One region of the Comamonas sp. AG1104 genome, then DNA from elsewhere that is predicted to be linked to it. Evidence: riboswitches for the same ligand, from Rfam matches in the RefSeq annotation. Region 1 holds a riboswitch; each other region holds the start of a gene.
The links. Region 1 has a riboswitch for thiamine pyrophosphate ahead of DFO48_RS02110 (long-chain fatty acid--CoA ligase). Riboswitches for the same ligand answer to the same signal wherever they lie in the genome.

Region 1 (6,578 bases):
CGGGCCAGCGCCGCCCCTTCTTCAAGATCCAGCTCGCGGCGTGCAAAACGTCGCTGCAGATTGGCAAGCTCGGCCGCCAGATAGTCGGCAAAAGCACGCGGCGAGACCGGCGCCCCACGCTGCACATAGAACACATGGGGCGAATAGCAGCCCTGCTGGTCGTAGCGCATCACATCCCAGGCTGCCTGCCTTGCCATGGCCGGAGCCTTGAGCGTATCCAGCGCCTGGGCACCGATCAGGCCAAAGCCCAGCTTGTGGCCATGGGGCAAAAAGCGCGTCGTCACGGGCAGACGACGGCGCAGTGCATCCAGCGTCTGATTGCCGCCATAGGCCAGCACCGTATCGGCCTGGGCATAGAGCGCGTCGGCCTCCTCGCCACCTGCACCGCGCCACCACACCACGGCCAGGCAATCGGCCAGCGGCGGGTGAACCTCGGCCAGCAGGCGCGCAAACCATCCCGCAAACAAAGGCTCGGCACTGGCCAGCTTGCCAATCGCAGGGGCCTTGACCAGCAAGCCACAGACCAGACTCCACAGCGACAGCGCAGGCACGTTGCCCGCCCAGCTATGCACCAGCAGATCCGGGCCGAAAGCACGTACGGCGCCGCCCTTGGCTGCTGGTTGAAAGCCATCGAGCACCGCCGGGTTGGCAAAATCCTCGGCCACAAAGCGCTTGAGCTGCGCTGCACGAAAGGTCTTGAAAAATCCTGTCAGCCCCAGCCGCACCATATCGGCGTCATAGCCGCTGACCACGGGCAGCCAGGCTTCGGCCTGCTGGCGGTAGATGTCGTTACGGTCCAGCAGGCGAGCCATCGCACGATCGACGGCATCGATGATCTCGGCCACCGGCATGGGACGCATATGGATGGCCGCAGCTGTACGCACACGACAGGCCAGTGCCTGCATCTGCGGCGCCGTCAGCACGGGAACGCAGACTTCCAGCACCTGGCCGTTCCGAGACTTGAAGTCCAGCGTCTGCCACTGCACTTCATCGTCGTTCAGGCCCGGCAGATAGCCAGCCCTGATGCGCTGTAGCTTGCGCTGCTCGTTCATGCGCCGGCAGCTTTCACAAACTCTTCAACCGCCAGCGAGCAGCCCTTGGCTGCGGCCCCTTCGGCCCGTCCAAGCAGCAAAAAGCCGTCTTTTTCCTGCGGGCCGGCCCACAGGCCCACATCCTCGGTCAGGATGGTGGTCACCGCGTTGTAGTTGGCCAGATCGCAATGCACCAGAATGCCGCGCTCACCAGCGGCCACGTCCCTGCCGGTGATCGGCTCGACCAGACGCGAGCGAATCCAGTGCGGGCCGGACTTGACCGAAGGCAGCACCGCATTGCCATCGTCATAGAACTGGGTGCTCAGCTCCGTCATGCCATACATATTGATGCACAGACTGCGCGGCACGCCCAGCAACTGGGAAAGCTCGGCATAGAACTGCTCGAGCGGCAGCTCGCGCGACTGCCCCTTGTAGCCGCCCGTATCCAGTACGCGGCTGCCTGCGGGCAGGCGGAAGCTGCGGCCCTGCTCACGCAGGGCATCCATCACATGGACCAGGCTGAAGCTCGCGCCCAGCAGGGCAAAAGGCTGGCCGCTGCGCTCTGACTCTTCCAGCGCGGCGCACAGGGCCGGCATGTCCAGCCCTTCCGAGTTCAGGTAGTAGCGGCTGCCGGCCGAGCCGAATTCGGAGCGGGCAAGTGCCAGATAGTGGGCCAGCGAGGAATTGGGCATGGCCTGCTCATCGGGAAACAGAATACCCATGGGCATGCGCTCCAGACCCTGCATGAAACGCCTGGAGAAATAGCGCTTCATGGACAGGTCGTAGACATCGAGCTGCGGATGGAAATGACGCCCACGTGCGACGCGGCCCGTGGTGCCACTGGTCATGAATACACGCTCGGCGGGCGATGACGGCTCGCTGCGCAGCTCCATGGCCTTGAAGGCATCGATGGGCACAGCAGGGACATCGCGCCAGCTCCTGACATTGCGCAGCGTGGCGCCGCGTCGCTGGCAAAAGCTGCGAAACGGCGCATTGCATTCGTACTGGTAGGCGAAAAGGCGCAGGGCGAATTGATTGAACTGGTCGTCGGTGCAGTCATCCATTGCGATGAAAGCAAGCAGATCGGCGACCAGCGAAGCGGCCTTGTCCATGAAATTCCTTCGAGAGCGGGGACGTCATGCTCCGAAGGCTTGCTGACCATGCGAGAACGCACTGCCCTGAGGTCAGCTTGCAAGCTCTTCTTCCGCCGGTATGAACCGGGTCAAGTTCGCGGGTGTAGATCTCAGCACTGGTGTGCACCCCGGAGCGCGGCGCCATCTTACCCCAACGGCATCGCTGCAAGGGGCCGGAGCTGGCGCATGAAAGTCGCGTCACTTGTAACCTGGGGTAAGGCTCCAGCACGAGCAAGAAGGACATCCAGGGCAAAAACATCAAAACACTGCTGCCCAAATACAATCGACCCAGCACCGCAAGCTGCCCTAGACCTAACCTGCCGCGGCGCCGACAATGGCGCAGGTACGACATGCCTGAAAGCGCGGCATGGCGCGGCGATGGACTCCGTCAGCAGACGCTTGCAAGCGATCCAGGGCACTGAATGCCCGCCCCAAGCCCCAGAGATATTCACATGCATTTTTCGCGCCTTTGTCATCTGGCAGGCTGGCCTGTGGCCGCCGCCGGACTGCTGCTGACGGCACAGTCCGCAACAGCCCAGCAAGCCGCCGCCCAGCCAGAGCTGCCCCAGTTGTCCGAAGTCACCGTGCGCAGCACCTTGCAGGAGTCCGCGCTTGAGCAGACCCCGGCCTCCGTCACCGTGCTCGACGGCGAGCGCATGCGCGAGCGCAATCTGCAGGTCAATCTCTCGGAGTCCCTGAGCGCCGCTCCGGGACTGCAGCTGCAGAACCGCCAGAACTACGCGCAAGACCTGCAGCTGTCGATTCGCGGCTTTGGCGCGCGCTCCACCTTCGGTGTGCGAGGCATACAGATCTATGTGGACGGCATCCCCTCCACCATGCCCGATGGCCAGGGCCAGACCAACAATATCGATATCGCCTCGCTGGAGCGCGTGGAAGTGCTGCGCGGCCCCTACTCCGCGCTTTATGGCAACGCCTCTGGCGGCGTGATCAATGCCTATACCGAACGAGGCGAGGGCGCGCCCTCGGTGGAAAGCAGCTTTGCACTGGGCAGCGACGGGCAGAAGCGCCTGGGCCTCAAGGCCAAGGGCGAAGCCAATGGGATTGGCTATGTGCTCAGCGCCAGCCGTTTTCTCACCGACGGCTACCGGGTCCAGAGCGCAGCGGACAAAAACCTGTTCAACGCCCGTATCGACGTCAAGCCCGACGAATACAGCCAGCTGACCCTGGTGGCCAACCATGTGGACATCGATGCCAAGGACCCCGGCGGCATCACGCCCAAGGACTGGGCGGCAGATCCGAAGGCTGTGGCGTCCAACCCCTTGCTCTACGACTCGCGCAAAAGCGTGAAGCAGACACAGGCCGGCCTGACCTATGAGCGCCAGCTGGATGGCGGCCAGGCGCTGCGCCTCATGGCCTATGCCGGTCAACGCGAGATGATGCAGTTTCAGTCCACACCCAAGGCATCGCAAACCGGCTACAGAGGCGGGGTGATAGGCCTCAAGCGCGACTATGGCGGCATCGATGCGCGCTGGAGCGGCAAGTACGAGCTGGGCAGCGGCAGCCTGGGCCTAATTGCCGGTCTGGCCGCCAATACCGTCAGGGAAGACCGCCAGGGCTACAAGAACTTTGTGGGCAACCAGCTGGGCGTAGTAGGCGAGCTGGTGCGCGACGAGCGCAACACCCTCACCAGCGTTGACCCCTATCTGCAGGCTTCCTGGGCCTTTGCGCCGCGCTGGAAGCTCGATGCCGGCCTGCGCTGGAGCAATGTGCAGTTCCAGTCACGCGACCATTTCCTGGCCGACAAGGACGATAGCGGCAATGCCGGATTCCATAAGCTGCTGCCAGTGGTTTCGCTGCAGCACGAGCTCAATCAAGACACCAATATCTATGCCTCGCTGGGTCGCGGCATGGAAACACCGACTTTCAACGAGATCTCCTACCGTCCCGATCTGGTGGGAGGCCTGAACTTCGGCCTCAAACCTGCGGTATCGACCAGCGCCGAGCTGGGCATCAAGCAACGCTTCAATGTGGCCGGTCTGCGCGGCGACTGGTCTGCAGCGCTGTTCCAGACCAGCACCGACAATGAAATAGTGGTGGCCAGCAACGACAACGGCCGCACCTCTTATCAGAACGCAGGCAAAACCCGCCGCCGCGGCATGGAGCTGAGCGGCAGCACCTGGCTGATGCCCCAGCTGCGCCTGAACGGCGCGCTGACCGTGCTCGACGCCAGCCTGCGCAGCGGCTATTGCGACAGCAAGGGCCAGGACTGCATTCCCGCCGGCAACCGTATTGCCGGCACGGCCAGGCATCTGGGCTACCTGGGGCTGGAATGGCTTCCCGCCAGCGACTGGCGTGTGGGTCTGGACTGGCGTCATGTGGGCCGTATTGCCGCCGACGACAAAAACCAGGTCTATGCCCCCAGCTACAACGTGGCCAGCTTGAGCGTGGGCTACACCCGGCGCCTGGGCGCCTGGAAACTCAATGCTTTTGCCCGCGTCGACAATCTGACCGACAAGAACTATGTGGGCTCGGTCATCGTCAACGAAGGCAACGGACGTTATTACGAGCCGGCCCCGGGACGTCAATGGATGACGGGTGCCAGCCTCAGCTACCAGTTCTAGCTAGGTCATCCGCGTTGCCGGACAGCAAAAAGCGGGCCCTGAGCCCGCTTTTTTTATATCCGGACGGCTCAAAAGAGATTTCTTCAGAAAAATTTTGGTGCTTGCAAACTGCCTGTCTGAGCCCGAAAACTGCCAATCTCGCGCCGGCTTGACTGCCTAAAGGCAGACGCCTGCAACAGGCTTGCGCTCATCAGCCATGCAAGCCGCGTCAAAACATGGCTATCCACGGCCAATCTCATGAATCTTCACGCCAGCACTCATGCAGATTGAACGAAGTTAGCCACTGAAGCCGGCAAGAACAGCACACAGAAATTCTTCACTCTGCAACACGCTGCCATCAGGCGTGCAACAGACACGAAATGCGGGGCAAACGACAACGACCGCCAGCCCAAAGTAAAGAAATCATTTCTTATAGAAAATTCACCTAAAAAGAGCTCAGATGGCAGTCTTTTGAAAGCAAATTCACAGCGCTAGAATCCGCCACCAACGCTGCCTCGCATGTTTGAAGCCGGGGCACGGTTTCAGATTCGCCCCCGTATGTCAGCCCTTTTCGTTTCTTGCCATCCACATTCCAGCCCGGCGCCTTGCAGCCCTGCCCTTGCCGCAGCAGGAGCTGGCGCATGAGCGGCGGTTTGCAGATCCCGGCCCCGCAAGGCGTGCAGTTGGTCGACATACGGCTGCAGCGTGGCCAGACCCAGGTGTTTGACGGCCTGAACCTGGCCCTGACGCAAAAGCGCATCGGCGTGATCGGCAACAACGGCGCGGGCAAATCGAGCCTGTTCCGCCTGCTTTGCGGACTTGAGCTGCCCCAGGCCGGACAGGTACTGGTGGATGGCATGCCCTTGCTGCAGGCGCGCCAGCACAAGCCCGGCCTGATCGGCCTGATGTTCCAGAACCCGGACGACCAGATCATCTTCCCCACTGTGGAGGAAGAACTGGCCCTGGGCCTGCGCCCCCAGGGCCTGAACAAGCAGCAGGCCAGAGCCAGGGCACGCGAGCTGCTGGCCGCGCGCGGTCTGGCCCACTGGGCCGAGCGGGCCGTTGGCAGCCTTAGCCAGGGCCAGCGCCAGCAGGTGTGCTGGCTCTCGCTGCTGATTGCCGCGCCGCAATTGCTGCTGCTGGACGAGCCCTTCGCCAGCCTGGACCTGCCCGGTCAGGCCCGCCTGGCCCAGGATATCGCTGCCGCGCCGCAACAGGTGCTGGTCTCCACCCATGTGCTCGACCATGTACGCGACTTTGAACGTGTGATCTGGCTGGAGCAAGGCCGGCTGCGTGGCGACGGAGCGGGCCGCGACATCTGCAGCGCCTACGAGGCCTCAGTGCGGGAGCAGTTGCTGAAGAAAAGCGCGCACGGAGACCTGCATGGGTAGTCTCTACAGCGAAGTTGCGACCTGGCTGCATCGCTGGTCGGCCGGCCTCAAGCTCTTGCTGCTGGCGGTTTTCGGCACGCTATTGTTCTTGATGACCGACCCCTGGGTGCTGGCGGGCTGCGGCGTGGCTTGCCTGGTTCTCTGGATATCGCTGGGTCAGGCCACGCAGGTGGCGCGCCGGCTGATGCGCTCGGTGATCGTCGCGGCGCTGCTGGTGGCGGGCTTTCATGTTTTCATGGGCAACCCTGTGCTGGCAGCCCTCAGCAGTCTGCGGCTGGTCTGTGCCTCGACTCTGGGCATTGCGCTGACCATCACCACGCGCCCCAGCGATCTGGTTGAGGTGCTGGAATGGCTGCTGGCCCCGCTGGCCCGCCTGGGCATCCCCACCGAGCGCGTGGCCATGCAGCTTGCACTCATGCTGCGCTTTACCGAACATTTCTTTGTGCAATGGACAAAGCTGGA
Region 2 (6,578 bases), on a different contig from region 1:
CCGAGTAGTTGGCTGCCTGCAGCGAGGTGGGCATCTTCTTGAACTTGGCAAAGAAACGATCCGAGAACTTGCGGCTCTCGGGGTTCAGATCCCAATGCCAGCTGTCGGTGAACATCAGGCCTTCCGTGGCTTTGAGGCCCAGGCTGTGGATGTCGGAGCTGAACAGCAGCAGGCCGGCCAGCTTCATGGTCTTGGTCAGGCCGAACTCGCGTGCCGACTTGATGGCATTGATGGTGTCGCCGCCTGCATTGGCCAGGCCCAGAATCTGGGCCTTGGAGTTCTGGGCCTGAAGCAGGAAGGAAGAGAAGTCGGCTGTGTTCAGCGGGTGTCTGACGTTGCCCAGCACCTTGCCGCCAGAGGCATTGACCACGCGGGTGGTGTCGGCCTCCAGCGCCTGGCCAAAGGCGTAGTCGGCCGTCAGAAAGAACCAGCTCTTGCCACCCAGCTCCACCACTGCCTTGCCCGTGCCCTTGGCCAGCGCCACGGTGTCATAGGCATAGTGCACAAAATAGGGGCTGCACTGATCGTTGGTCAGGGCCGAAGTGCCCGCGCCGTTGATGATGTAGACCTTTTTCTTCTCATCGGCCACCTTGCCCATGGCCAGACCGGCACTGGAGGTGGTGCCGCCGATCAGCATGTTCATGCCCTGGGTGTCGAACCACTCGCGCGCCTTGCTCGCTGCGATATCGGCCTTGTTCTGGTGGTCGGCCGTCAGTACCTCGACGGGCTTGCCCAGCAGCTTGCCGCCAAAGTCGTCCACGGCCATCTGCACGGCCAGGGCTCCGCCCTTGCCGTCCACATCGGCATAGAGGCCCGACATGTCGGTGATGAAGCCGATGCGAATCTTGTCCTGCGCCTGAGCGCCTGCAGCGGTCAGCAGGCATCCCAGTGCCAGCGTCAATGTTCTTGGGGAAAAAACGGTAGCGGAGCAAACAGAGCGAGGCTTCATCAGAGTCATCTCCTGAGGTGGTGAGTGCCCGGTCACTGCGACGGGCAGCCAGCATGGTCGCAGCTGGAGCAGGGCGCGCCATCAGGGCAAGCACCGGGGCGGCTGTGACAAGGTATCCGGCGCGACTCGGGAAAATGCCGCAAGCTTCTACACTGCAGTGCAGCAATTTTGGAAAGAACAAGAGATGGATATTCGTCAAGCATTGCAGCAGCGTCGTTCGGTGCGCGCCTTTCTGCCGCAGGCCGTGGCTGCAGCCACGGTGCGGGACTTGCTGGAGACAGCAGCTCAGGCGCCGTCCGGCGGCAATATGCAGCCCTGGCGTGTGACCGCCGTGGGCGGACAGGCGCTCAAGGATTTGTGCGCCAAGGCCAGACAGACCGAGGCCGTGCAGCGCCCCGGCCTGTCCTATCCACCTGGTTTGTGGGAGCCCTACCGCAGTCGCCGCTTTGAAAACGGCGAAGATCTGTACCGCGCAATCAATATCGGCCGCGAGGACAAGGCCGCACGTCTGGCCCAACTGGCCAAGAACGGCCAGATGTTCGGTGCGCCCGTGGGCATTTTCGTGGCCGTGGAGGAGCGCATGGGCTATGCGCAATGGGTGGATCTGGGCATCTATCTGCAGTCCTTCATGCTGCTGGCCGTGGAAAAAGGTCTGGCCACCTGCGCCCAGGGCTTCTGGCGCATGTACAACGACATGCTGATCGAACAGCTGGCATTGCCGGATGGCTACCAGATTGCCTTTGGCATTGCCCTGGGCTACGAAGATGTCAGCGCGCCCATCAACCAGTGGCGCGCAAGCCGTGCTGCCAGCAACGAATGGCTGGTGCTGCAGGGGCTGGATTGAACGGCGGATTAGACGCCTGAGGGTCAGGATAGTTAAACAGCTTCAATGGTGCGCAAATTGTGGCAAAACCAGCCTATACTGCGTGCAGCTCCGGGGTGTGCGAAAGCGCTGAGATGCCAGACACTGTGAAAACAGTGCAGGCGAACCCGACGAACTTGATCCGGTTCATACCGGCGGAAGAAGAGCGGGACCCTGACGCAGGGCCGGTGGATTGACAGGACAACTGGCACGAGTGCCAAGCCTGAAAGCCATAGGCACAGCAAACCCCAGGCGCCTCGCGCACTGGGGTTTTGTCTTTTCTGGACAGCCGGTGCGTGAAGAGCCAGGCCGAAATTGCAGAATTTCGGCGGCACAGACCGGATACCCCATAGTGGGCCGGGCCAGTGCAGGGCAAGATCAGAGCAGGGCCGCACTCCACGGAGCGTTTGATGCATTTCAACCGCTTTGAGGAGACTGCGATGAACGCCCCTGATTCCATTTTCACGCCTGCTGCAGGCCATGCCCCCGATGCCGCCCGTTTTGCCGAGCTGCTGGCCCAGTCGCGCCAGCCGTTTCCGGCATCGACCAAGAGCTATCTGAGTGGCGCGCTGCACCCCCAGCTGCGTGTGCCGGTGCGCGATATTGCGCTCACCAATGGAGAGCAGGTCAGCGTCTACGACACCTCGGGCCCCTATACCGACCCCGCCGTGCAGATCGACGTGCGCCAGGGCCTGCCAAGTGTGCGCGGAGCCTGGATCGAAGCGCGCGGCGACAGCGAATACTATGTGGGTCGCCAGCGCGTGGCGCTGGACGACGGCGGCAAGCGCGGCGAGGAAGATGCTCGCGTGGCCCAGCTGCGCGCCGAGGCGGCTGCGCTGCAGCGCCAGCCGCGCCGTGCCAAATCTGGCCAGAACGTGACCCAGATGCACTATGCCAAGCGCGGCATCATCACGCCCGAGATGGAATATGTGGCCCTGCGTGAAAACGGCCGCCGTGAATGGATGGCGCAGTACCAGCAGGACGCGGCGCGCGAGCTGCGCCTGGCCGGCAACAGCATGGGCGCGGCCATTCCCAAAATCATCACGCCCGAATTCGTGCGCGACGAAGTGGCGCGCGGCCGCGCCATCATTCCGGCCAATATCAACCACCCTGAAATCGAGCCCATGGCCATCGGCCGCAATTTCAAGGTCAAGATCAACGCCAACATCGGCAACTCGGCCGTGACTTCCAGCATCGAGGAAGAGGTGGAAAAGCTGGTCTGGGCCATTCGCTGGGGTGCGGACAATGTCATGGACCTGTCCACCGGCAAAAACATCCACACCACACGCGACTGGATTGTGCGCAACTCGCCCGTGCCCATCGGCACCGTGCCTATCTATCAGGCGCTGGAGAAGGTCGGCGGCATTGCCGAAGACCTGACCTGGCCCATCTTCCGCGACACGTTGATCGAGCAAGCCGAGCAGGGCGTGGACTACTTCACCATCCACGCGGGCGTGCGTCTGGCCTACATCCACCTCACGGCCCAGCGCCGAACCGGCATCGTCTCGCGCGGCGGCTCCATCATGGCCAAGTGGTGCATGGCTCACCACCGCGAGAGCTTCCTCTACGAGCATTTCGAAGACATCTGCGACATCATGAAGCAGTACGACGTGAGCTTCTCGCTGGGCGACGGCCTGCGTCCCGGCTGCGCCAGCGACGCCAACGACGATGCCCAGTTTGCCGAGCTGGCTACGCTGGGCGAGCTGACGCAGATCGCCTGGAAGCATGATGTGCAGACCATGATCGAAGGTCCCGGCCATGTGCCCATGCACATGATCCAGCAGAACATGACCGAGCAGCTCAAGCACTGCCACGAGGCTCCGTTCTACACCCTGGGCCCGCTGACCATAGACATCGCCCCCGGCTACGACCATATCGCTTCGGCCATCGGTGCGGCCATGATCGGCTGGTTCGGCACAGCCATGCTGTGCTATGTCACGCCCAAGGAGCATCTGGGTCTGCCCGACCGCGACGACGTCAAGCAGGGCATCATTGCGTACAAGATTGCTGCCCATGCCGCCGACGTCGCCAAGGGCCACCCGGGCGCGCGCTCGCGTGACGATGCTCTCTCCCAGGCGCGCTTCGACTTCCGCTGGCAGGACCAGTTCAACCTGGGCCTGGACCCCGACACGGCCCAGGCCTACCACGACGAAACCCTGCCCAAGGACAGCGCCAAGGTGGCGCATTTCTGCTCCATGTGCGGACCCAAGTTCTGCTCCATGAAGATCACCCAGGAAGTGCGCGACTTTGCCAAGCAGCAAGGCGTGAGCGCCGAAAACAGCATTGCCGTGGGCATGCAGGCCAAGGCCCAGGAGTTCAACAAGGCGGGTGGGGATTTCTATATTCCCATCGCATCGGACACCACGGCACGTTGATCTGAGATGGTGTGAGGCTGCAGCGCCTGGTCATCAAGCGCTGGCAGCTATTCAATGAAAAGCGCAGCCCCTGGCTGCGCTTTTTTTGGGGGGCGAGTGAGGCTTGGCTGAGCCCGAAGGTCAGATCACGTATTCGGGGCGACCGGCTGCAACCCAGGCCTGATATCGGGCATTGATCTTCGGCGCAATGCGGTGGAACTGCTCCCAGTCGTCGCTCACGCCATACATGGTCTGTTCGTCGACACCGAACTCCTCGAAATAGTCATCCACAAACCTGCTGTCGTGGTCCTCGCCTCGGTAATAGGCCACGGCGAAGGCATTGCCCTCTTCATTCAGCTCCTGGTTCGTGAACTTCTCGTCGAGCACGCGCAGCAGAAACTGGGCGCCGCTCAGCTTCTCGCTCTTCAGCAGCTCGATTTCCTCTTCGGCTTCTTCGACCAGCTCCTGGCTGGCGTAGTCGTTGCGGATCAGCCAGGCCAGAAACATGCCGATATGCGTGGCGCCCGCGGCCTGCGGAAGATCGGCCGGAAAATCCCCGCCGTAGTGCCAGGACGCGTCGTCGTACTTCATCATCTCTCCTTGTGTATGGGCTGCAAGGCAGCGTTCCGCATCAGGGTCATTGCTTCTTGCGCTGGACGGGATCTTATCGGCCGCAGCTTGGTGCGCAGGGCTGGTTCGGGCACTCCGGCACGGCATTCTTCTCGATCAGATGCATATGGAAGACATGTTTTCTGTCTCTGGACCACGCGCCATGAATATGTTGCCATGAGGGCGGGTCCGCACGCGGCAGCTTGCGCTCCAGGTAGTAGATGGCCTGGTCGTCGCCGGAGAATCCGGAGTTCAGAATCCGCCAGCGCAAAGGGTCGGCACCACGCAGAGGTTTGCCGTCGCAATAGATTTGTTCGCCGTCGCTGGCATAGAGATCATTGTCTGGCACCACCTGCAGATGGCGGCTGCGGGTACAGTTTTTCATTCTTCTGCCCCAGTACCACGCTGCCTGGGCATCGGAGCCGTAGCCGCCGCCCAGGTCGCGAAAAGTCAGAGGGTCGCTGCCCGCAAGCGGCTTGAGCGAGGTTTCGTATTCGAAATAGATACTGCTGCGATCCTGCCAATATATGCCCAGCTGGCGAAAGCTGTTCCGGTCGATATTCGGCAGCCGGCTCCAGGCGTGGAAGATGCTGCAGGCATCTCTGGCAATGAATGGCTGATGTTCAAAAATCTCGAAGCTCGCCGCGTCGGCGGTCGCCAGCTTGCGTCCCTGATGCCAGACCTTGGCATCCCGCAAGGTCCAGAGCTCGCTGCCGTAAGTGCCAATCACTTTCTGCCCGGGCAGATCGGCCAGTTTTTTCCAGCTCATTGTTGCGGCCTGTGCTTATTCATGGAGAGATCCTGCGACCCTGTGGATTCGGGTTAGCAGGCGCCGCCGGATCAAACCGCTGACCGGTCGGATCAACCACCAGTAGGGGGTGAAGCTGCGCAGGGCGCTGCCATCGGTGCAATGCACCCGGGTTTGTGTCACCAGCTTCGTCCGGCCTTCGGGCGTCGGTTCCGTGCTGAAGTTGAGCACCAGCTTGGCCAGGTTGGCCTCGGTGTAGCGGGCAAACTGCGCTTCAGGTTCCTGCAGCCGGACCAGACCGTAGTCGCGCTGCCAGAACCGTCCCAGGAGACCGAAGGCCAGCTCTCGATCCGCGTCGCGACCCAGGGGCATGAAGTCGTCGAGGCCGAAAGCCGGGCGCTGGCTCAGCTCGCTTGCTGCCCCCAGCCTGCCAAGCAGACGGTCGGGCAGCTCGCGCAGCCGGATAAAGCCCTTGGCCCATGGGTCTTCCGTTGTGCCAGGGTGCATGACCGCATCCAGCAATATTTTGGGAGGCAGGTCCGAGATGAGGGTATGGCGCTCCTGGAACTGGAAGGCGGGAAGGTATTGATCGATCAGTTGCATCTTGGGTCAGGCGAATTTATCGAGTCCAGCGCACAAGGCGCACCGCAGCAGGCACGCGATCCTCTTTCGGGCTCAGAAGCGCTGATTGTCCGGCGACGGGCAGCAGTCTGCGCCAACTGGTTGTCGAAATGAAAAAGGCAAGCCGCAGGGCCTGCCTTTTTGCTCCGTAATGGAGCAGAGTATGCAGCGTTCGGCTTAGAAAGGGTAGCTGGGAACGCCCCCCGTCAGATCCACCCAGCGGCCCAGCTCCAGCTGGTTGCCCTTGCCCGGCACCATGGCGTAGAACTCGGGGCCGAGTTGGGCCATGCCGTGCGCGGCAATCGAGCTCAGGGCGATAGGGCTCAGAGGAATGCCGTAATGGGCAAAGACCTGGCGCATGTCGCGGCCGATGATGCGGCTGGACAGCACATAGAGCAGCTCATGGTTGCTGATGTTCCGGCTGGCATAGTCTTT
Region 3 (6,578 bases), on a different contig from region 1:
TCATGCCGGGTAGGGACTGGTCCCAGAGCACGCGGCCTTCCATGAACTCCATGATGTAGAAGGCGCGGCCGATGACGGATTCGTCCTCGCACAGCGCATACATATGCGGCACGGGCACATCGGTGCCGGCCAGGCCCTTCATGACGCGGTACTCGCGCTCGATCGCATGGGCCGAAGGCAGCAGCTTGGCCACAGGGCCGGGTTTGGCGCGCATCACATAGCTGCGGCCGGGCGTGATCAGCTTGTAGGTGGGGTTGGACTGGCCGCCCTTGAACATCTCCACCTGCAGCGGACCTTCAAAGCCCTGGACATGCTGGCTCATCCAGGCACCCATGGCATCGGTGTCAAAAGCATGCTGATCGGAAACCGCGCGGGTGCCGACGAAATGGTCAAAAGTGCTCATGCTGTCTCAGTCCTTTGTTCGATTTGTGATGGGCAAGGCGCAGCCCGCCGTGCCGCACCGGAGGCGCAGCGAGCGAATGCGTGAAATGGGGGTGAGTTGCCGCAGAACGCGGCGAAGATGCAAGAAAGCGTGAACGCTGAGGACGGCCAAAGCTAGCTGCCTCAAAAGCAGGCGCAGCCCAAGAGCGAGACATCAAGCAAGGGCCGCCCCGCAGCGAAGATGTCGTCCCCCCTTGGGGGGAAGCCGCAAAGCGGCTCAGGGGGGTTAGTGGTCGGTGTCTGCAATGCGCAGCAGCGTCACCCGGTCGCGCACGATGAGGCCACCCGGCTCGATGCGAATGACTTCCTCGCGCTCCATGGACTTGAGCTCCTGGTTCACACGCTGGCGCGAGGCGCCCAGCAATTGCGCCAGCTCTTCCTGCGCCAGATGCAGGCCTATGCGGATCTCGTTGCTGTCCGACAGACTCATCACGCCATAGCTGCGCGTCAGGTGCAGCAGCTGCTTGGCCAGGCGCGCGCGCAGCGGCAAGGTGTTGAGGTCTTCCACCAGACCGTAGAGCTGACGTACTCGGCGTGCGTTGAGGCGCAGGATCGCTTCGGAAAACTCCACATGCTCTGCCAGAATGCGCTTGAAGTCCGCCTTGGATACGCACAGCAGCGTGGTCTCGCCATGTGCATAGGCGTCGTGCGTGCGCTTGTCGCCATCCAGAATCGCGACATCCCCGAACCAGATGCCCGGCTCCACATAGGTCAGCGTGATCTGCTTGCCGGTGATGGAGGTGGAGCTGACTCGCACCGCGCCACGTGCACAGGCAATCCACTCCTCGGGCGGTTCGCCGCGAGCGCAGATGAGCATGCCATCTTTGTATCGTTTGACGTAAGCGCATCGAAGAATGTCGTGCCGCAAAGAGGGCGAAAGGGATGAAAACCAGCGACCAGAGTTGATCGCCTCACGTTCTTCCATACTAAGAATTGGCTCGTCCATGTTCTGTCTTATGCGTGACTGGTAACCGCCCCATTGTCGCGTGTGGGACCGGCTGTGCTGCAACTGCGGGACTCAGGGTTGTCACCTGTGTGTCCGCTTCTAACGCGAAGAGGGCTTGCGCCGATCAAGAAAACCCAGCAGTCATGCGGGCTGCGGCGCGACGGAAAACAAAAACGCCCGCGGGCTGCGGGCATTCAGTCTTGTCATCTGCGGTATTTCATGCGCCGAGTTTTTCAGGCGCGATGGATCTGTGGCTTTAAGTGAAAATAGCTGGCAGCTCTTATCTATCAGTCGTTCCAAGCTATTGAATTAGTAGTGCGTGGATTTACGCAGCAGCTTGCATGCGCGCCAGCAGATGCCTGGCTGCAGCTTCCGGATCGGGTGCGTTGACCAGAGCGCGCACCACGGCCACCGAGCCCACGCCCGTGGCACGCACGGCGGGGAACAGGTCCTCGGAAATGCCGCCAATCGCCACCAGCGGGTATTGCTGCATCAGCCGCACATAGGCCGCCAGCCGCGCCAGTCCCTGCGGGGCCGTCGCCATCTTCTTGAGCGTGGTGGGAAAGACCGCACCCAGGGCGATATAGCTGGGCTGCACGGCATGGGCGCGCACCATCTCTGCGTAGCCATGGGTGGAGACGCCCAGGCGGGTGCCCGAGCTGCGGATGGTCTGCAGATCGCGCTGGCCGATCACGTCCAGATCTTCCTGGCCCACATGGATGCCGTAGGCACCTGCATCCAGTGCGGCCTGCCAATGGTCGTTGATGAACAGGCGTGCCTGCGTGCCCTTGACGGCTTCAACGGCCGCCTTGACTTCTTGTGCAACGGCGGCCCTGTCGCCGGACTTGAAACGCAGCTGCACCGTGGGCACACCCGCGCGGGCCATGCGGCCCACCCATTCGGCCGTGGGCAGCACGCCATACAGGCCCAGCTCGCGCGGGCAATGGGCAAAGGCCAGGGCCGGGTCGGCCTTGCCGAGACCGAAGTCGCGTGGGTCGTCGGGCCAGTGGGTGACATCGAACTGGTCGGTGCGCTCGCTCTGGTGCTGCCAGGCCTGGGCCAGAGTCTGCGCATCCACGGCAATAAAGCCCAGCTCGCTGCAGGCCTCAAGCGCAGCCAGATAGGCTGGGTCCTGGCGCAGCGCGGGCGGTACGGGCTGGGGCGTCAGCTCGACCGAGTTGGCATCGTGGTGCAACTGGGCGCCAAAGTTGGCACTGTGCTGGTGGATGATGGCTTGCGCCAGGGCCTTGATTTCAGCGGAGTCCATGGGGCGGCCTTTATTCCTGATGCCAGAAAGGGGTGCCCAGCACGGGCGTGCTGGGCTGGGCGGCGTTCTGCTCGGCCATGGCGCCTGCGCGCCAGGCGGCGTGACCGGCATTGACGGCATCGGAGAAGGCGCCGGCCATGGCCACGGGATCTTCGGACAGGGCCACGGCGGTGTTCAGCAGCACGGCGTCATAGCCCCATTCCATCACGGTGCAGGCATGCGAGGGACGGCCCAGGCCGGCATCGACGATCAGCGGCACCTTCAGGCGCTCGCGCAGCATCTGCATGGCATAGGGATTGATGGGGCCGCGGCCGGTGCCGATGGGCGCAGCCCAGGGCATGACGGCCTGGCAGCCCACGTCGACGAGCTTTTGGCACAGCACCAGGTCGTAGGTGGTGTAGGGCAGCACCTGGAAGCCGTCCTTGATGAGGATGGAGGCCGCTTCCACCAGATTGAGCGTGTCGGGCTGCAGCGTGTAGTCGTCACCGATCAGCTCCAGCTTGATCCAGGGGGTGTCGAAGACTTCACGCGCCATCTGGGCCGTGGTCACGGCCTCCTGGATGGTCATGCAGCCTGCCGTGTTGGGAAGCACGGGCACATTGAGCTTGCGCAGCAGCTCCCAGAAGCTGGCGCCGGTCTCGGCGGCATTGCTGCCCTGGCGGCGCAGCGAGGCCGTGACCATGGCGGGCCTTGAGCGCTCCACAGCGGCTTCGAGAATCGCCGGCGAGGGGTAGCGCGAGGTGCCCAGCAGCAAGCGGCTTTCAAAACGCTGGCCGTAGAGAACCAGGGCGTCGTCGGTAGTTTTTGTATTCATGGTCTGTCTTTATCTTTTGTCTGTGTACCGCAATGCTCGTCAAGCTAAATGGACTTCAAACGAGCATTTGCCAAGTGAGAGACACCCAGCAAGAGCCGCCTCGCAGCGCAGGTGTCGTCCCCCTTGGGGGAAGGCGCGTAGCGACTCAGGGGGATTCATGTCTAGCCGCCAGTCACCGGAGAGATGACTTCCATCCTGTCGCCCTCATTGAGCGCATGGTCGGCGTATTGCGTCTTGGGCACGAACACCGTGTTGACCGCCACGGCAAACGGGGGCTTGGCCTGCATCTGCGCCAGCGCATCGGCCACGGTGGCATGGGCTGGCAGCTCGGCGGCTTGCTGGTTGAGAGTGATCTTCATGGCATGGAAACGGAAAATAAAGCGGGTGCTAAGTTAAACCTCTGCACGACGGTGCTTGCGTGCGCCGGGGGTGCAAGTGCTGTGCGCCAAAGTTCGGGCTCGCAGTTCAGCCACGATGCACGGCGACATCGAACTCGCGCGCCAGCGGCGAGTCGTTGTGGTCCAGCAGCTCCAGCACCACGTCCAGCATGGCGGGCGAGATCATGAAGCCGTGACGGTAGAGGCCGTTGACTTCCATGACGCGCGGAGTCAGCAGGCGCACGGCGGGCAGATTATCGGGCAGGGTGGGGCGGCATTGGGTGGCGATCTCCACAATCCGGCCTTCGGCAAAGCCCGAGTGCACGGTATAGGCCGCGCTCAGCAGCTCCAGCGTGGAGCGCACGCTGGCCGGCGACATGTCGTCGGACTCGATCTCGGTCGCGCCAATCACGAACAGATGGTCTTCCTTGGGCGCGATATAGATGGGGTAGCGTGGATGGATCAGGCGTGTGGGGCGTTGCAGCGTGACTTCGGGCGCATGGATGCGAACCACTTCGCCGCGAATGCCGCGCAGCTGCTTCCACTGGCTGCGGGCACCCAGACCTCGGCAGTCGAACACGAAGTCGGGCTGACCAGCCTCGCCGGGGCGGAAGTCGCCAACCTCGCGAGGATTGTCCCAGTGCAGCCGCACGCCCAGGGCGGTGAGCTTGTCGACCAGCGCTGTCAGCAGCTGGCGGTTGTCCAGCTGGCCTTCGCCGGGTAGATAGACGGCCTGGTTGAAGCGTCCCTGCAGCGCGGGCTCGCAGTCCTGCAGCGCTGCGCCGGTCTTCTCCTGCATGGCCGGCAGGCTGGGGTTGATGCGCCGGTTTTTCTCCAGCAGACCGAAAAAGCGTGCCGCATCGCCCTGATCCTGGCGGTGCCAGAGAATCAGCGTGCCGTTTTGCTGCAGGAACACATGCTGCTCGAGCTGGGCTATCAGCTCGGGCCAGCGCTTGAGCCCATGCTGGCCCATGCGCACCACGCCGGGCTCGGTAATGGCCGACTCGGCCAGCGGAGCCAGCATGGCGGCCGCCACGCGCGCCGCAGCACCATCGCCTTGCGGGCCATGGGCGTCATAGAGGTCGATGGCATGACCGCGCTGGGCCAGGGCCAGCGACAGCAGACGGCCCATGAGGCCGCCGCCGAGAATTGCGATCTTTGAAGAAGCTTGTAGCAATGACATGTGCAAATCGTTTTCCATCCGGACACAGGAACAGGGCCATGTGCAGGACAAAACGCGGCATGCCTTGCGGCTTGTGAAACTCCCCACGCCAGCATGACCTGGATCGGGTGCAGGGGGCACAGGGCACGGATGGTGCTCTGGTGCGCAGCCGGTGGCTGGCGCTGCCCCAGGGTGTTTCTCAGTCCACACAGGCTGCTTGCCTGCGGGACACCCCTGTTTCGTCCGTTGGACATTACAGCACAACCGCAAACAGCACGCATTGACCATGCGCATGGGCGATAATTTTTGCCATGACAGTGATTGCTTCTTCCTCCATCTCCGGCGCCGCAAAAAAGCGCTATGCGCGCGTGCTCTCCATTGCCGGCTCGGACAGCGGCGGTGGTGCCGGCATCCAGGCCGACCTCAAGACTTGTGCGGCACTGGGCTGCTACGGCATGACGGCGATCACGGCCATCACCGTGCAGAACACGCTGGGCGTGACGGGCATTCACGGCATTCCGCTCGATACCGTGCGCGGCCAGATCGATGCCGTTGTGCAGGACATAGGCGTCGATGCCGTCAAGATCGGCATGCTGGCCACTCCCGATGTGGTGAGCGTGGTGGCGGATGCGATCCGCCGCCATCGGATCAGGAACGTGGTGCTGGACCCCGTGATGGTGGCCACCAGCGGCGACCGCCTGATCGTTCCCGAGACGGCCCAGGCGCTGGTCCAGGAGCTGTTCCCGCTGGCGACGGTGATTACCCCCAATCTGGATGAAGCAGCTTTGCTGCTGGGTCGCAACATCGACGGCATTGGAGCGCTGGATGCGGCCGTGGCCGATCTGCTGGCCATGGGGGCGCCGGCGGTGTTGCTCAAGGGCGGGCATCTGAGCGGCGATCTGGTCATGGATGTGCTGGGCCGGCAAGGCCAGCAGGCCAGCGACTATCTGCGCCTGCAGTCGCAGCGCATCGTCACCCATAACGGCCATGGCACAGGATGCACGCTGTCGTCGGCGATTGCCTCCTTCCTGGCCCAGGGACTGGCGCTGGAGGCCGCAGTGACCGAGGCGCGGCGCTATATTCTGGGCGCCATCGAGGCGGGTGCCGAGGTCTATACCGGCCAGGGTCACGGTCCGCTCAATCATGGTTATGCGCCGCGTGCACAGCTGATCGTCGAAGGCTGATTTCCGGCTCCCGCAAAAAAGGCCTGCAGCTGCAGGCCTTTGCTTTTGGGGTGTGCTTGTTGCCGGGCTTACCAGCCCCAGACCAGATTCTTGGCCACCCAGCCGCTTTGGCCATTGCTGCGCTGGACCTGGGCCCAGCTGCCTTGCTTTTTCAGCGTCTGCAGCACCTCATGCTGCTCCAGCTTGCCTACCCGGTTGTGCTTCTGGCCGGGGCCGGAGCGCAGATTGGCCGTGCGCGCTGTCACCACCATATGCGGGCTCTTGCTGGTCAGCGGGGCGTGGACCCAGCCCAGCGTGGACTCATAGTCCTTGACGCGCAGCCACTGGCCCTTGCGCTGGGTGACTTGCAGCGGGTAGCCCTTGCTCAGTTCCCAGAGTGTTGCGGAG

Region 2: linked by a shared signal. The riboswitch ahead of thiC (phosphomethylpyrimidine synthase ThiC) and the one ahead of DFO48_RS02110 (long-chain fatty acid--CoA ligase) in region 1 are both predicted to bind thiamine pyrophosphate.
Region 3: linked by a shared signal. The riboswitch ahead of DFO48_RS16870 (FAD-dependent oxidoreductase) and the one ahead of DFO48_RS02110 (long-chain fatty acid--CoA ligase) in region 1 are both predicted to bind thiamine pyrophosphate.

The regions. Positions count from the first base shown of each region.
Region 1 is NZ_QQAS01000001.1:462,689-469,266, reverse strand. Features, by position in the region: gene DFO48_RS02115 (acyl-CoA reductase) at 1-1,052, opposite strand, end outside; gene DFO48_RS02110 (long-chain fatty acid--CoA ligase) at 1,049-2,143, opposite strand; TPP riboswitch at 2,214-2,305, opposite strand; gene DFO48_RS02105 (TonB-dependent receptor) at 2,617-4,746, shown strand; gene DFO48_RS02100 (energy-coupling factor ABC transporter ATP-binding protein) at 5,367-6,116, shown strand; gene DFO48_RS02095 (energy-coupling factor transporter transmembrane protein EcfT) at 6,109-6,578, shown strand, end outside.
Region 2 is NZ_QQAS01000010.1:85,544-92,121, forward strand. Features, by position in the region: gene DFO48_RS22210 (ABC transporter substrate-binding protein) at 1-949, opposite strand, end outside; gene DFO48_RS22215 (nitroreductase) at 1,134-1,793, shown strand; TPP riboswitch at 1,875-1,992, shown strand; gene thiC (phosphomethylpyrimidine synthase ThiC) at 2,252-4,186, shown strand; gene DFO48_RS22225 (hypothetical protein) at 4,307-4,756, opposite strand; gene DFO48_RS22230 (DKNYY domain-containing protein) at 4,830-5,543, opposite strand; gene DFO48_RS22235 (hypothetical protein) at 5,559-6,125, opposite strand; gene DFO48_RS22240 (ImpA family metalloprotease) at 6,321-6,578, opposite strand, start outside.
Region 3 is NZ_QQAS01000005.1:473,053-479,630, reverse strand. Features, by position in the region: gene DFO48_RS16895 (phosphotransferase) at 1-403, opposite strand, end outside; gene DFO48_RS16890 (Crp/Fnr family transcriptional regulator) at 668-1,387, opposite strand; gene thiE (thiamine phosphate synthase) at 1,713-2,654, opposite strand; gene DFO48_RS16880 (thiazole synthase) at 2,665-3,468, opposite strand; gene thiS (sulfur carrier protein ThiS) at 3,630-3,827, opposite strand; gene DFO48_RS16870 (FAD-dependent oxidoreductase) at 3,934-5,028, opposite strand; TPP riboswitch at 5,092-5,253, opposite strand; gene thiD (bifunctional hydroxymethylpyrimidine kinase/phosphomethylpyrimidine kinase) at 5,319-6,191, shown strand; gene DFO48_RS16860 (SH3 domain-containing protein) at 6,260-6,578, opposite strand, start outside.